DNA from 3 places in the Lactobacillus sp. ESL0680 genome. Region 3 is predicted to be linked to each of the others. Evidence: predicted binding sites of a transcription regulator. Region 3 holds the regulator's gene; each other region holds the start of a gene.
The links. The regulator HrcA, encoded in region 3, represses chaperone genes, less so after heat shock. The targets are predictions, from matches to a motif close to TTAGCACTCNNNNNNNNNGAGTGCTAA.
Positions count from the first base shown of each region.

Region 1 (5,645 bases), 680 kb from region 3:
CTCAGATGGTGCCTGTAAGCAATGTCAGGGGCTAGGAACAGTTGAACAGATTGATGACAGTAAGATTATCGCTGATGAAAATTTATCGCTAGAACAAGGTGCTGTGGCGACGTGGCAAATTCCGGGGCGTAATTGGATGTGGCGGATTGCGCGTGAACTTGGTGTTCGAACAGATATTCCGTATCGAGAATTAACTACTGAAGAAAAGGAAATTGTCTTACATGGCGAGGAACGTAAAATTCCAATTGATGTTCCGACTTCGACTGGCCGAGTGTACCACTTGGATGCTTTGTATGAGAATGCCTATAATGCCGTTGCGAATTCGCGTAAAACTACTAAGTCAGAACGCGGCTTAGAGCGGATTAATGCTTTTTATCGGTTCAGCACTTGTCCACGCTGTTACGGCTCGCGGATTGATCCCAGCCGCTGGACGCAATTAGTTGCTGGTAAAAATATTGTGGCGGCAGAACAATTAACTTTAGGTCAGCTAAGTAGCTATATGCAGGAAATTTTGGCTGAATTGCCAGAAGATATGCAGGAATTGGCAAAAAACTTAACTGGTGAATTGCTGCATCAGGTTAGACCACTGTTAAAATTGGGGCTGGACTATTTAAGTTTGTCGCGGCAGGCCAGTACTTTATCAACGGGCGAATTACAGCGAATCCAGTTGGGGCGAACATTAAGAACAGAAACAACGGGAGTATTGTATGTTTTGGATGAACCGTCAGTTGGTCTGCACCCGGATAATGTGGCGGGGTTGATTGATGTTTTTCACGAATTGGTTAATCAGGGCAATTCTCTAATAGTTGTTGACCATGAAACTTCAATTATTAATGCCGCCGATTGGATTGTTGAAATTGGTCCAGGTTCTGGTAGTCAGGGCGGCCAGATTATTGCTCAGGGTACGCCGGAGCAAATAAAGCAGGATGAAAATTCGCATATTGGTCCTTACTTAACGGGAAATGCCCCTTTGCAAGTTAGACCACAGGCTCAAGCAGCCACCTTGTTTGCCAAGGGCAAGATTACGTTTACGGTTACTGACCAGTTTAATTTGCATGATGTTCACGCACAGATTCCGGTGGGGCGGCTGACCTCAATTACCGGCTTTTCTGGTGCCGGCAAGACAACAATGATTCTTGATTCACTGTTACCAGCACTTAAGGCGCAAAAAAACCATGAGGCGATACCAGCTTGGGTTAAAGATTTGTCAGCTAGTGGTATTACCAATGTGGTTAGCGTCGATTCTGCCCCGGTTGGTAAAAATCAGCGGTCGACGGTTGCGACCTATACTGATATCATGACGAATTTACGCAAATTATTCGCTAAGCAGCCATTGGCAAAAAAGTTGAATTACAAGGCGACACATTTTTCTTACAATAATAAAGAAGGCGCGTGTCCAGCTTGCGGTGGTACAGGGGTAATTGCACTTGATATTCAGTATTTACCCGATATGGTCGAAACCTGTTCTGTCTGTGGCGGGCGCCGGTATAATTCCAAGGTCTTGCAAGTTAAATGGCAGGGCTTGAGTATTGCCGATGTTCTCGCCCTTTCGGTTGATGATGCACTCAAAGACGGATTGTTTGCGGAAGTGCCGGCAATTAGGCAAACAGTTACTACTTTGCATGATATGGGCTTAGGCTATCTGCATTTAGGTGAGTCAACCCCGGCTTTATCTGGTGGTGAGGCGCAGCGGCTTAAACTAACTAGTCACTTGCACCATAAGCAAAAGGGCAGTCTATTTGTTTTTGATGAACCAACTGTGGGCTTACATCCGTATGACGTACGGACGCTGTTAAATATTTTGCAAAAATTGTTAGCCCAACAGGCAACGATTATTACAATTACACATGACCTAGATGTGATTGCGAATAGTGATTATATGATTGACATGGGCCCCCGTGGCGGTCAGCAAGGAGGCAAGATTGTTATTAGCGGCCGACCTGTGGATATTTCTCAAGCAGGGACTAGTCTGACTGCCAAATATTTGCGTAAGCATTATGCTTTGTATCAAAACAAAAATAATTAAGCTATAAAAAAATGCTGATTTATCGGCATTTTTTTGTTTTAGCAAAGTAAAGATTAAGGAATTTAGTGATTTGTGGAAAAAGTGAGCCAAATAATTTGCTATTTGTGGATAACCTGTTATACTTTGGGATGTAAAGAAATTAGCACTCGAATGTTTAGAGTGCTAATTAAGATTGAAAACTACAATAAGGGGTGTTAATAAATGGCATACTTTGATAATGATTTTGATAATTTATTTAACGAATTAAATGATTCTTTCTTTGGTAATTTGGGTGATGCTAATAATGGTTCAATTCCGATCCATTATTCAGGCAACATGAATCTGTCACCACAGAATTTAAACGGTCAGGGACAGGCAGCAGGTCCTGAACAAAAGCAGGAGAAGCCAATTGGCGTTGACTTGGTTGAACAAGCTAAGGAACATAAATACGATCCAGTAATTGGCCGTGATGAGCAGATTAAAGAAGTAATTGAAATTTTGAGCCGGCGGAAAAAGAATAATCCGGTATTGGTCGGTCCTGCTGGTGTTGGTAAGACAGCGATTGTTGAAGGTCTGGCCCAAAAGATTGCGAGCGGCGATGTTCCGGACAAGATGAAGGATAAGCATATTATTGATGTTAACATTAATGATATGGTTGCTGGCTCTAGCCTGCGGGGTAGCTTTGAAGAGCGCCTAAAGAAGGTCATCGATCAAGCTAAGAAGGATCCAAATATTATCTTGTTCATTGATGAACTGCACAACATTGTTGGTGCTGGTTCAACTGACTCCGAAAACAATAGTGGGGATGCCGCAAATATCCTAAAGCCAGCTTTGGCAAGTGGCGACTTGAACTTAATTGGGGCCACAACCACTGGTGAATACCGCAGAATTGAAAATGATGCGGCTTTGGCACGCCGGTTCCAACCAGTACAGGTACCAGAACCTTCGGCTGATGTGACCGTTAAAATTTTGGAAGGCTTAAAGAAGAAGTACGAAGATTATCACCATGTTAAGTATGACGACAGTGCTTTGCGCCTAGCTGTTGAATTGTCGCAGCGTTATATTCAAGGTCGGCATTTGCCGGATAAGGCAATCGACTTAATGGATGAAGCTGGTGCTAAGAAGGGCCTGGATACAGTTCCAGAAGATGAAGCTAGTCTGCAGGAGCGGATTGAGCGCCTTGAACACGAAAAGAAAGAGGCCGCTGAAAAGGAAGATTACGCTAAGGCTAGTGATTTGAAGAAGCAAATTCAAGAATTGACCGATAAAAAGGATCACGTTCATGATGTTGCAACTCCAAGGGTTACGGATCAAGATATCTATGCTTTAATTGAAGCAAGAACTAAGATTCCGATGAGCGAATTGCATGCAAGTGAGGGTCAACATAATCTTGACTTGGCTAAACGACTGAAGAAAGCCGTCATCGACCAAGATAATGCTATTGATATTATTACTGATGCGATTGCACGTAAGCAAGTATTCAAGGATAATGATCGTCCGACTGGTTCGTTCTTACTGACTGGACCAACTGGTGTAGGTAAGACAGAATTAGCTAAACAACTAGCAATTCAGTTGTTTGGTGGTGAAAATCACTTAATTAGACTTGATATGTCAGAATATCAAGATCAAATGGCAGTTAACAAGTTGATTGGTTCTGCTCCGGGTTATGTTGGTTATGGTGAAGGTGGTCAATTAACTGAAAAAGTTCGTCATCAACCATACAGTTTGATTTTGTTTGATGAAATCGAGAAGGCTAATCCACAAGTCTTTAACGCACTTTTGCAGATTATGGACGATGGTCGCTTAACGGATGCACAAGGAAGAACGGTTTCCTTTAAGGATACAATCTTAATTATGACTTCTAATGCTGGCTTCTCCGATAATCTGCTTAAAGATGGCAAGGTTGACCATGATAAGATGATTAAGGCACTAGAAGCTTACTTCAGACCAGAATTTTTGAACCGGCTTGATGCAATTGTGCCATTTAACTCCCTGAGTGAAGAAGATATGACTAAGATTATCGACATTTACCTCAAGAAGATGGACAAGGTTCTTGCTAAGAGAAAAATTACGGTTGATGTTTCACATGAAACGAAAGCTTATCTTGCAGAGAAGGGCTATGACAAGAAGTTCGGTGCACGGCCATTGCGTCGGGTAGTTGAACAGGATTTGGAAACACCAATTGCCAAATTATTGATGAAGGAACCAGATACTAAAGAAGTTAAATTTACTGCTGATAATCAGCATGTTTACTTGAACGGCGAGGCAATATTGGATATTAATCCTAAAGTAGAAGCTGAAGCTGAAAAAGTCGAAAAAGAAGAGAAATAATTTAATGTGGAAAACGTCACTTTTTTGGAAGTGACGTTTTTTTAGTATATATGTAGTAAAGCTTCGATCTACTATTGACATCTGTATCTTTATGGTTTAAATTAGGTAACAATTAAATAATTATGAAAATAATCTGGTTTGAGTTTTCATATCTATCCCAAGGATTAAAAAATTGGAGGCACTCTGATGAAACAAAAGATAGAAGATCTTGATTGGAATAATCTCGGCTTTGAATATCGCGATCTGCCATATCGTTACGAAGCTAAGTATAAAGATGGTGAATGGCAAGAAGGCAAGTTAGTCGAAGCTTCGACTGTGACCCTTTCCGAAGGTGCAGAAGTCTTGCACTATGGTCAGGAAATTTTTGAAGGATTAAAGGCTTATCGTAGAAAAGATGGCAAAATTAATCTCTTTCGTCCGGACCAAAATGCCCATCGGTTTGCGTTGTCAGCTGAACGGTTAGCAATGCCTCCATATCCTGAAGATAAGTTCGTTGAGGCAGTTAAAGAAGTTGTTTTGGCTAATAAAGAATACGTTCCGCCATATGACAGTGGTGCAACACTTTATGTTCGACCATTTATGATTGGAACTTCGCAGGCTTTGGGAGTTGCAGCAGCAACGGAATATACTTTGCGGATTTTTGCGACACCAGTAGGTGCATATATTAAGGGCCTAAATCCAGCAGCTTATAAAGTTAGTCCGTACGATCGTGCCGCTTATGCTGGTACCGGTCAAGCTAAGACATCAGGTAATTATGCCAGCAGCCTGCTGCCATCAGTTGAAGCACATAAGGAAGGCTTTGCTGATTGCTTGTATCTTGATCCACGTGAACACAAGTATGTTGATGAATTTGGTGGTGCCAACTTCTTCGGTATTACTCAAGAAGGTCAGTTTGTAACACCAAAATCTGAGTCAATTTTGATTTCTATTACTAAAAAATCGCTGCTTGAAGTTGCTAAACGTCAAGGCTTGAATCCTGTTGAACGGCAAATTACTTTGGAAGAAGCCTTTAACATGAAAGAAGCTGGTGCAATGGGCACGGCAGCTGTAATTTCGCCGGTTGGTTCGATTACCTATAACGATCAAAAGCACGTCATTTACAGTGAAGACAAGACTGGCCCAGTTACGACCAAGTTGTACAATGAACTGATTGCTATTCAATATGGTGATAAGACTGGTCCTGAAGGCTGGGTACAGACAATCGATTAAAGATTTGATAATTAATAAAAGGGCACGGAAGTTTCCGTGTCCTTTTTGAATAATTTGATTTTAAAGCACCTCAAGCTAAAAGCTTGAGGTGCTTTTTATT
Region 1 covers NZ_CP113945.1:1,655,416-1,661,060, reverse strand. The annotation lists gene OZX58_RS07945 (AAA family ATPase) at 1-2,026, shown strand, start outside; gene OZX58_RS07940 (ATP-dependent Clp protease ATP-binding subunit) at 2,228-4,336, shown strand; gene OZX58_RS07935 (branched-chain amino acid aminotransferase) at 4,520-5,545, shown strand.
Region 1: the regulator HrcA is predicted to act here: its motif matches at 2,166-2,192, upstream of OZX58_RS07940 (ATP-dependent Clp protease ATP-binding subunit).

Region 2 (5,645 bases), 510 kb from region 3:
AGCCGCGACTAGCTAACTCATTTTTATCTATTCGGACACGAATAGTATTTTCATTAATATGATCAACTTGCACGAGTTTTCACCTCCATTGGATTCTTTTATCCATTGTAGCGTACTTTGCAGATAAAATAAAAGCGTTAGTCTAAAAAACTAACGCTTTTTATTAAAAATATAGCCTGATTATAAGTCTGCAATCTTTTGCATTTCCTCTAGCTCAAGCCGACGAACTTTCCGCGGCAAGAACCGACGAATTTCATCTTCATTGTAGCCAACTTGCAGGCGCCGATCATCCATAATGATTGGCCGTCTTAACAAACTTGGATTCTTCTCAACCAAATTAAGCAGTTGGTCGATTGATAAATCATCAAGGTTAACTTTTAACTGTTGAAAAGCTCTTGAACGCGTTGAAATAATTTCTTCGGTACCATTTTCTGTCATCCGCAAGATTTGAATAAGCTCGTCCTTAGTAAGAGGTTCAGAAAAAATATTTCTTTCTTTGAAAGCAATGTCATGTTTCTTTAACCAAGCCTTAGCTTTACGACATGAGGTACAACTTGGAGATATATATAAATTAACCATATATTTCACGCTCCTTTGAACAAATACTACTTCTATCTATAATCTATTATAGCATATTACTTCTTTTTTGTAAGTAGTATTTTGTAATTATCTATATTTTTATCTTACAAATAAAAAGTGAATAAATTATGACTTTTTTATCAAGAAAGATTAAAGGTAAATAAAAAATAGTACATCACCTATGATAATGCACTATTTTTTTATTCTATTACTTGTCAACTTGATTCATCAAGTCAGCAACTAATTGTTCATTTTCTTCAGCAGTTTCGGAAATATAACATGCCTTATTTGCCAATTCCTTGAGATCCTCAGTGTTAAGCTTCTTCATTAAGCTTCTAATCCGCAAAATGGAAGTTGCACTCATTGAGTATTCATCAAGACCCATTGACAATAAGATTGGGAACATGGTGCTGTCACCAGCGGCTTCACCACACATACCACACCAAATACCATTTTCATGAGCTGCATCAATTGTATGCTTAATTAACCGCAATACTGATGGGTTAGCGGGTTGATACAGATAAGAAACATTGTCGTTGCCACGGTCGGCAGCCATTGTATATTGGATCAAGTCATTAGTTCCAATTGAAAAGAAATCAACTTCTTTGGCGAATTGGTCGGCCAAAACTGCAGCAGCCGGAACTTCAATCATCATCCCGACTTCTAAGTTATCGCCAACTTTGACACCATCATTAGTTAACTTAGTCTTTTCTTCAGCTAAGATTGCCTTTGCCTTGCGTAATTCATTCAAGGTACCAATCATTGGGAACATAATGCCCAACTTACCATAAGCAGACGCTCTAAGCAATGCCCGTAATTGTGTCCGGAAAATGTCTTCATTCTTCAATGACAGTCTGATGGCACGAATACCCAAGAATGGGTTCATTTCGTCTGGTAAGTCCCAATAATCAAGGTGCTTATCGCCACCGATATCCATTGTCCGAATGATTACTTGCTTGCCATGCATTCCTTCGATAACTTCTTTATAAGCTTCGAATTGTTGGTCTTCTGTTGGGAAGTCCTTAGAATCCATGTACAAGAATTCGGTCCGGTATAAACCAATCGCTTCGGCACCATTGTCATTAACACCTTGCATGTCGTTTGGTGTACCAATATTAGCTGCGATTGTGAATTTCTTACCATCAGCAGTAACTGAAGGTTCGTTCTTCAACTTTTCCCATTCAGCCTTTTGTGCCAAGAATGCTTCGCTCTTTTGCTTGTAATCAGCTACTTGAGCGTCGCTTGGCTCAATAACAGCATCGCCATTTAAGCCGTCGACTACTAAAAGTTGACCATTCTCAACATCAGTAGTAATTGACTCGGTACCAACAACAGCTGGCAATTCAAGTGAACGAGCCATAATTGCTGAGTGCGCAGTCCGACCACCAATATCAGTCACAAAGCCCTTAACAAATTGCTTGTTTAATTGGGCAGTGTCACTAGGGGTCAAGTCGTGCGCAACCACAATAACTTCATGGTCAATTGCAGCTGGATTAGGCAATTCTTTGTTTAAAAGGTGGGCCATGATCCGCTTAGAAACATCACGTACATCAGCAGCACGTTGTTGCATATAAGCGTTGTCGGTCATTCCTTCAAAAATTGCAATAAACTTTTGTGCAGTTTCATCAAGTGCGGCTTCACTATTAATTTTTTGGTCTTTGATTTCAGTTTCAATTGCTCCTGTAAATTCAGGATCATTTAAAATCATCAAATGGGCTTCAAATACTTGAGCTTCGTCCTCGCCTAAACTCTCTTTAGCACTGTCACGAATTGCTTCAACTTCAGAAGTCGAAGCAGCGATCGCATCTTTAAAGCGGTCTAATTCACTAGCAGCATCGGAAACAGTGGTCTTCGTAAATGAAAGATCTGGTTCTACCAAGAGATAAGCGGGTGCTACAGCGATACCATCACTTGCAGCAATTCCTTTTAAAGTCTTGGTCATTATTCAGCTAAACCCTCTTTTTTCATTGTTTCTGAAATAGCAGCAATAGCGTCTTTTTCATCATCACCGTCAGCAGTAATTGTAACATCGGCACCCTTGCCAACACCAAGTGACATAACACCCATGATTGACTTCAAGTTAACTGACTTGCCGTTATACTCCAAATTAATATCTGAACCAAACTTCGAAGCAGCTTGTACTAAAAGTGTAGCTGGACGAGCATGAATACCTGTTTCTGCAACAACATGAAAATCGCATTTTTCCATTATAATTATCTCCTTTTAAAATTGAAAAATCAAAACGGTAGTAAATACCTACTCGAGTATTAGACTATCATTTTTTTGTGAATTAGACAACATAAATGTAACAGTTTACATCATTAATTTTCAGACTTTGACTGTGAATAAACTATTTTTCCACCACGTAAAGCGCGGCCGGTAATATTTTGCCGTTTGCCGAACGCGCGCAAGGCCGCTTGAAAATCAAAGGCATCCTGGGGAGCAACTTCATATTGGTCAAGTTCCCCTTCTGCCAACTGTTCAAGAATTTTTTGATAATCCACTAAATATCACCGTCTTTTTCATCTTTTTTATTTAATGACCACTGTTATTTTAACATATTTATTGAGCTTACAAAAAATAAGTTTTAGCACTTGATTATTGAGAGTGCTAATTATATAATTTAGTAAACTTGAAATGAAAGGCGGTAAGTATAATTGCTTTGTCAAAACTGTCAAAAGCGGCCTGCTTCCATTCACCTTTACGCCAAGGTCAATGGTCAAAGTCGCGAAATTAATTTATGTGGACAATGTTATCAACAACTTAAACAACAAGGAAATATTAATATGAATAATGACAACAACGGTTTCTTTGGAGACTTTGATGACTTATTTAATAGTATGAACGCAAATAATGCTGCATTTAATAATGCTAATCATGAACAACCGCAACGGCCAAATAATGGTGCCGGCGGTGGCCGTTCACTACTTGACCAATATGGTACTGACTTAACAGCACTAGCTAAAAAGGGCAAAATCGACCCAGTTATTGGTCGAGATAAGGAAATTGCGCGCGTAATTGAGATATTAAATAGAAGAACTAAAAATAATCCAGTATTAATTGGTGAAGCCGGTGTTGGTAAAACAGCGGTTGTCGAAGGACTGGCGCAACAAATTGTCGATGGTTCAGTACCTGCTAAATTACAGGACAAGCGCATTATTTCACTAAACGTCGTTTCACTTGTTCAAGGAACTGGCATCCGTGGTCAATTCGAACAGCGCATGCAGCAATTAATTAAAGAATTGCAACAGCACGACGATATTATCTTATTTATTGATGAAATTCACGAAATTGTCGGTGCTGGTAACGCTGAAGGCGGCATGGATGCAGGTAATATTATTAAGCCTGCCCTAGCCCGCGGCGACTTACAACTGGTCGGTGCAACAACCTTAAAAGAATACCGTGAAATCGAAAAAGATTCCGCGCTTGCTCGGCGATTCCAACCTGTTGACGTTAAAGAACCATCAGTTGCGGAAACTATTCGCATCTTAAAAGGAATTCAAAAACGTTACGAAGATTACCACCACGTTCACTATACTGATGATGCAATCAAGTCGGCAGCCGAATTATCAGAACGCTATATCCAAGATCGCTTCTTGCCTGACAAGGCCATTGACCTGCTTGACGAGGCTGGTTCAAGAATGAACTTAACCATTCCTTATGTTGACAAGGACAAGCTCAAGGAACGCATCACTGCTGCTCAAGAATTAAAGCAGGAATCATTAAAAAATGAGGACTACGAAAAGGCCGCATATTACCGTGACCAGATTGAGAAGTACAACAAGGTAAAAGACCAAAAGATTGATCCCGATAAGTCACCAGTTATCACCAGCAAAATCATGAACAAGATTGTTGAAGAAAAGACTGGTATTCCTGTTGGCGACCTGCAAAAGCAAGAAGAAAATCAATTACAAACTTTGGCCCCTACTTTAAAGGCTCACGTCATTGGTCAAGACCAGGCCGTTGATAAGGTTGCCCGCGCAATTCGCCGCAACCGAATTGGCTTTAACAAGTCCGGTCGTCCAATTGGCTCCTTCCTCTTTGTTGGTCCAACTGGGGTTGGTAAGACAGAACTAGCTAAGCAATTAGCTAAGCAAATGTTTGGTTCAGAAAATGCCATGATTCGTTTTGATATGTCAGAATTTATGGAATCCTACTCTGTTTCCAAATTAATCGGTTCTGCTCCCGGCTATGTTGGCTATGAAGAAGCAGGTCAATTAACCGAACAAGTTCGCCGTCACCCTTACAGTCTAATTTTGCTTGATGAAATCGAAAAGGCTGACCCATCAGTAATGAACTTATTCTTACAAATATTAGACGATGGTCGCTTGACTGACTCACAAGGTCGGACAGTTTCCTTTAAAGATACGATTATCATCATGACTTCTAATGCCGGTCAAGGTATTAAGAACACCAGCGTTGGCTTTGCGGCTGAAAATACAGATGAAGAAAAAGATTCTGCAAGAAGCTCAATGAGTCAATTCTTCAAGCCTGAATTTTTAAATCGGCTTGATGATGTCATTGAATTCAACGAGTTATCAAAGGAAGACTTAGTTAAGATTGTTAACTTGATGCTTGATGAAACCAACAACATGGTTAAGAACCAAGGCTTGCAAATTACGGTAACTGATGATGCCAAGAAGAAGTTAATCGAGGAAGGTTACAATCCAGCAATGGGTGCGCGGCCTTTACGCAGAATTATCCAAGAAGAAATTGAAGATCGGGTAGCTGACTTCAAGCTTGACCATCCAGATGCCAAGAATTTAACTGCCAGTGTTGCTGGCGACCAGATTGTAATTAATGAGCAACCTGCCACTATTGAAACAACTGATGCAGACACTGAACTTTAATTAAAATATGAAGAAAGCATGATTACTGTAAATTACGATAATCATGCTTTTATGTTGGGAAAAAATGATAATTTAGCGTTATACTAGAGTTAATAAAACTACTACAAGAAACGGGTGAAATCCATGCATTTAATAGATGTAACCAATAGCTATCGGGATTTAGTTCACAGTCAGCTTAACTCAACTGATGTGAACTATGTCAAAGTTTATTCTTTA
Region 2 covers NZ_CP113945.1:466,423-472,067, reverse strand. The annotation lists gene OZX58_RS02395 (adaptor protein MecA) at 1-73, opposite strand, end outside; gene spxA (transcriptional regulator SpxA) at 181-579, opposite strand; gene ptsP (phosphoenolpyruvate--protein phosphotransferase) at 788-2,521, opposite strand; gene OZX58_RS02380 (phosphocarrier protein HPr) at 2,521-2,787, opposite strand; gene OZX58_RS02375 (hypothetical protein) at 2,901-3,083, opposite strand; gene OZX58_RS02370 (ATP-dependent Clp protease ATP-binding subunit) at 3,237-5,429, shown strand; gene OZX58_RS02365 (DUF1827 family protein) at 5,553-5,645, shown strand, end outside.
Region 2: the regulator HrcA is predicted to act here: its motif matches at 3,167-3,193, upstream of OZX58_RS02370 (ATP-dependent Clp protease ATP-binding subunit).

Region 3 (5,645 bases):
CTAAGTCACAAGCTGAAGCTGATGGTGTTGATATTCGTCTTTACAGCATTATTTACAAGGCAATTGATGACGTGAAGGCCGCTATGCAAGGTATGCTGGAACCAACTTATGAAGATAAGGTTGTTGGTAACTTGACTGTTCGTGAAACTTGGAAAGTTTCTAAGGTTGGTACAATTGCCGGTTCGTTTGTTGATTCTGGTTATGTTACTCGCGACTCTAGTGTTAACTTAATTCGTGACGGTGTTGTAATTTACTCAGGTAAGGTTGCATCACTTAAGCGCTTTAAGGATGATACCAAGATCGTTAAGCAAGGATTTGATTGTGGTTTGACAATTGAAGGCTACAATGATATTAAGATTGGTGATCAGCTTGAAGCAATCGAGCAACAAGAGGTTAAGCCTAATTAGTAATTTTACTGGGAGGAAAGTATGAAGCACAGAATTGGTCGTGTTGAAGGAGAAATCCTCCGTGAATTAACCAAAATTTTGCGGAAAAACATTCGTGATCCGCGTGTCAATGATGTTACAATTACTGCGGTTGAATGTACTAATGATTTATCATATGCAACTATTTATTACAGTATTCTCTCTGATAATCCTAAGAAAGAAGAAGAAGCTGCTGCCGGCTTAGAAAAGGCTAAGGGAATGATGCGTCACTTGCTCGGGCAAATTTTGACGGTTTACAAAGTTCCTGAATTGATTTTTAAGCGCGACAACTCTGTTAAATATGGTAGTAAAATCGATAAGTTAATTGCTGATTTAAAAAAGCAAGAAGCAGATCGTAATAATTAAAAAGGGCGCCTTTGTGGCGCTTTTTTAATGAAGACAGGTTTAAAAAATGTTAAACGGAATTTTAGTAATTGATAAGGCTAAAGGAATGACGAGCGCTGATGTCGTGTATCATTTGCGTAAAGCCTTGCACATCAAAAAAATTGGACATGCTGGAACACTTGATCCCGATGTTACGGGAGTACTGCCAATTGCGATTGGTCAAGCAACTAAGCTGATTGAATTAATGCATACGCAAAACAAAAAGTATGAGGGTACTGGCATTTTGGGCTATGCTACTGATAGCTGTGATATTAGTGGTAAAACTCTAGCAACTAAAAATGTAACTGAACCAATTTCAGCAGATGTGATTAAGCAAGGGATGCAATCATTCATTGGTCGAATTGAGCAGGTACCACCGATTTACTCGGCAGTACGTGTTAACGGTAAGCACTTGTATGAATATGCACGTGCGGGAATTGAAGTTGAACGACCTAAAAGACAAGTTGACGTTCTAGCTTATAATTTAACGGGGCAACCAAGTTTTGATCCGGAAAAAGGCCAAGAAGAATTCAGCTTTGCAATTGAATGCAGTAAGGGGACTTACGTACGTTCATTAGTTAATGATTTGGGGCAAAAGCTGGGTGTTCCAGCTGTAATGAGTAATCTGCGCCGAACAGCAAGTTCAGGATTTGACATTAATCAGGCAGTTAGCTTGGATGAGATTGTTGCCGATCCGGAGAAAGCTGAGCAACTAATTCAGCCGATTGATGCCTTTTTCAAAAATTATCCGCAAGTTGATTTGACTACGGATCAGTGGCTAAAAGTGAAAAATGGCGCCGCGATTGCTTTAGAAACTGATGCAAATCAGGTTGCATTACGATACAATAATAAGGTTAAGGCAATTTATCAAAAGGATGCAGAAAAGTACCGTCCCGACTTGATGCTCTTGCAAAATGAATAGGTGAAATGAAGGTCTTATTGTGCAAATTATCCATTTAACTTATCCAGTTAAAGAAAATTTAATTCCAAGTAAAATTGTGTTAGCGTTAGGCTTTTTTGATGGTGTTCATCGCGGGCACCAGCATTTGATTGAATTAGCCCGTACGACTGCACGTGAGAAGCAATTGCCGCTTGTCGTAATGACATTTGATCGTCATCCAAAAGAAGTTTATCAAAAGTCGCAAGTTGTTTATATTGATAGTCTAGATGAAAAGGCTTATAAAATGGAACAATTAGGTGTAGATTACCTACTTGTGATGCATTTTAATACCGGTTTTAGTAAATTATCAGCACAGGAATTTGTCGATCAAATTATTGTTCGGCTCAAAGCGGATACTGTTGTTGCTGGCTTTGATTACACTTATGGTCCCAAAGATATTGCTAATATGAAGAATTTTCCTAAATTTGCTAAGGGTAGATTCAAGATTATTGATGTGCCAAAGCAAACTTATGATGGTCAAAAAATTGGTTCAACGGAAATTAGACGAGCAATTAGTAGCGGTGATATGAAGCTGGCGGCACAGCTTTTAGGTTCGCCGTATGTGATGTCTGGAATTGTTGGCCACGGCTTACGTAATGGTCACAAGCTGGGCTATCCAACTGCTAATTTGGTTTGGACTGAGAACAAGGTTTTACCTAAAGTGGGCGTTTATGCGACTAAAACAAACATTGGCGGCAAATGGTATGATTCTATGACCAGTGTTGGCTACAACGTTACTATTAATGAAGGTAAACGTATTTTTATTGAATCTAACCTGTTTGGCTTCGATCAAGAAGCATACGGGGAAAAGATGGTTATCAAATGGTACAAGTATACGCGAGGCGAAATCAAGTTTGCGAATCTTGCAGAATTAAAAAAACAAATGGCGCATGATGAAGCAGAGATAAAGGCTTACTTTGCTGATAAATAAAGACTTCCACCTACCTTAAAAAGTAGGTGGAAATTTTTAATTGCTGGAAAATGTAAATATTTTTAGCACTCGGCTTGACATTCTGCTAAATGCTAGTATCATAATAATTGTTAGCACAAAAGATATGAGAGTGCTAAAAGTGAGGGCGATATTTATGTTGACCGAGCGTCAAGAACTTATTTTAAAAACAATCATTAACGATTTTACACAGACTCATGATCCGGTAGGTTCAAAGACGGTGATGAGTCAGTTGCCGATTAAAGTATCGAGTGCAACAATCAGGAACGAAATGGCTGTTTTGGAAGATCGAGGGCTGATTGAAAAAACTCATTCCTCTAGTGGACGAGTTCCTTCTACTGAAGGCTATCGCTATTATCTCGATAACCTGGTTGAGCCGCTGCAGATTCCCGAATCTGTTTACACTAAGATTATTAATCAGCTTGACCGTCCATTTCATCAAGTAAACGAAATCGTTCAGGAAGCAGCTAGAATCTTATCCGATTTAACCAACTATACAGCTTTTGCGGAAGGGCCAGAAAGCCGCGATGTGACTGTAACGGGTTTTCGCATTGTGCCACTGGTTGGTCGGCAAGTAATGGCAATTTTGGTTACCAGTGATGGCAGCGTGCAGAATCAAGTTTATCACTTGCCACGCAATATTCATGGTGATGAAATTGAAAAAGCTGTTCGCATGATTAATGATGAACTGGTTGGTAAGAGCTTAGCTGAAATTACACCGGAGATGCTTAGTAAAGCCTTGGGTGAAAATGCCAACAGTAAGCATGCTAGTGAGCTGATTGAGTTAGTTGAAGATGTCATTAACGATGCTGCCAGCGAACAATTATATGTTGATGGTCAGATCAATTTGTTGAATAATTCTTCGACTAATGATGTTTCAGATATCCGTTCATTATATGAACTGGTTGACCACGATGATTTGCTTGCAAATCTTGAAGCCTATAAGCCAACTTCCAATTCAGGACGTTTTCCTGTTAGAGTTAGCTTAGGTTCAGAATTACCAAACGAGTTATTAAAGGATTACAGTCTGTTAACTGCAGAATATAGTGTTGGTTCGCATGGCAAAGGCATTATTGCCTTGCTGGGCCCAACTAATATGCCGTATTCACAAGTAATCGGCTTGCTTGAATATTTTAGAAATGAGCTTGCGAAAAAGTTGCTTGAATACTACGGCCGATTTAAATAAAGGAGGTTAGCTGTGAGTAAAAAAGATTTTCCTAGTGAAAAAGATTTAGATCAAACAAAAGTAACTGCTGAAAATTCAGAATCAGAAAATGAAACAAAAGAGCAGACTACTGAAGCTAACAAACAAGAAAAAACACCTGAGCAAAAGCTTCAAGAAGAATTAACTAAGGCGCAAGCTGATAGTAAAGATTTTGAAGATAAGTATTTGCGTAGTCAGGCAGAAATGCAGAATATGCAAGGCCGTTATAATAAAGAACGGGCTCAATTAATTAAGTACGAATCACAATCTTTAGCTAAGGACGTTTTGCCAGCAATGGATAATTTAGAGCGGGCTTTGGCTACTGAAGTTGATGATGAAGCATCGAAGCAACTAAAGAAGGGTGTGCAAATGACACTTGATTCTTTAGTTAAGGCCATGAAAGATCACGGGATTAGTGAAATTGAGGCTGAAGGTGTTAAATTTGATCCGACACTGCATCAAGCTGTACAAACAGTTGCAGCCAGCAGCGATGATCAAAAGGACCACGTTGTCCAAGTTTTACAAAAAGGATATCAATATAAAGACCGTACATTAAGACCAGCAATGGTTGTTGTTGCACAATAGTGAAAGGATGTTAATCAATGTCAAAAGTTATCGGAATCGACCTCGGAACGACTAACTCAGCAGTTGCCGTTCTTGAAGGAAAAGAACCAAAAATTATTACTAACCCAGAAGGTAACCGGACTACACCATCAGTAGTTGCTTTTAAAGATGGTGAAATTCAAGTTGGTGAAGTTGCCAAGCGGCAAGCAATCACTAACCCAAATACTGTCATTTCAATTAAGCGTCACATGGGTGAAGCAGATTACAAAGTTAAGATTGGTGACAAGTCCTACACTCCTCAAGAAATTTCAGCAATGATTTTGCAATACATTAAGAAATTCTCTGAAGATTACTTAGGCGAAAAGGTTACTGACGCTGTTGTTACTGTTCCTGCATACTTCAACGACGCACAACGTCAAGCTACTAAAGATGCTGGTAAGATTGCTGGTTTAGACATTAAGCGGATTATCAACGAACCTACTGCTTCTTCACTTGCTTACGGTCTTGATAAAGATGCTGAAGATGAAAAAGTCTTAGTTTACGACCTTGGTGGTGGTACTTTCGACGTTTCCGTATTGCAATTAGGTGACGGTGTCTTCCAGGTATTGTCAACTAACGGTGATACTCACCTTGGTGGTGACGACTTTGATAACAAGATCATGGATTGGCTCATCCAAAACTTCAAGGATGAAAATGGTGTTGACTTATCTAAAGACAAGATGGCTTTACAACGGTTAAAGGATGCTGCTGAAAAGGCTAAGAAAGACTTGTCTGGTGTATCATCAACTCACATTTCCTTACCGTTCATTTCTGCTGGTGAAGCTGGACCTTTGCACCTTGAAACTGACTTAACTCGTGCTAAGTTTGACGAATTAACCAGTGACTTGGTTGACCGTACTAAGGTTGCTTTTGACAATGCCTTAAAGGATGCTGATTTAACAGTTAGCGACATTGATAAAGTTATCTTAAACGGTGGTTCAACAAGAATTCCTGCTGTTCAAGAAGCTGTTAAGAAGTGGGCTGGCAAGGAACCTGACCACTCAATCAACCCTGATGAAGCCGTTGCCTTAGGTGCTGCCATTCAAGGTGGGGTTATCTCTGGTGATGTTAAGGACGTTGTCTTGCTTGATGTTACGCCATTATCTCTTGGTATTGAAACCATGGGTGGTGTCTTCACTA
Region 3 covers NZ_CP113945.1:979,624-985,268, reverse strand. The annotation lists gene infB (translation initiation factor IF-2) at 1-407, shown strand, start outside; gene OZX58_RS04765 (ribosome-binding factor A) at 429-791, shown strand; gene truB (tRNA pseudouridine(55) synthase TruB) at 838-1,731, shown strand; gene ribF (riboflavin biosynthesis protein RibF) at 1,751-2,680, shown strand; gene hrcA (heat-inducible transcriptional repressor HrcA) at 2,835-3,884, shown strand; gene grpE (nucleotide exchange factor GrpE) at 3,897-4,487, shown strand; gene dnaK (molecular chaperone DnaK) at 4,505-5,645, shown strand, end outside.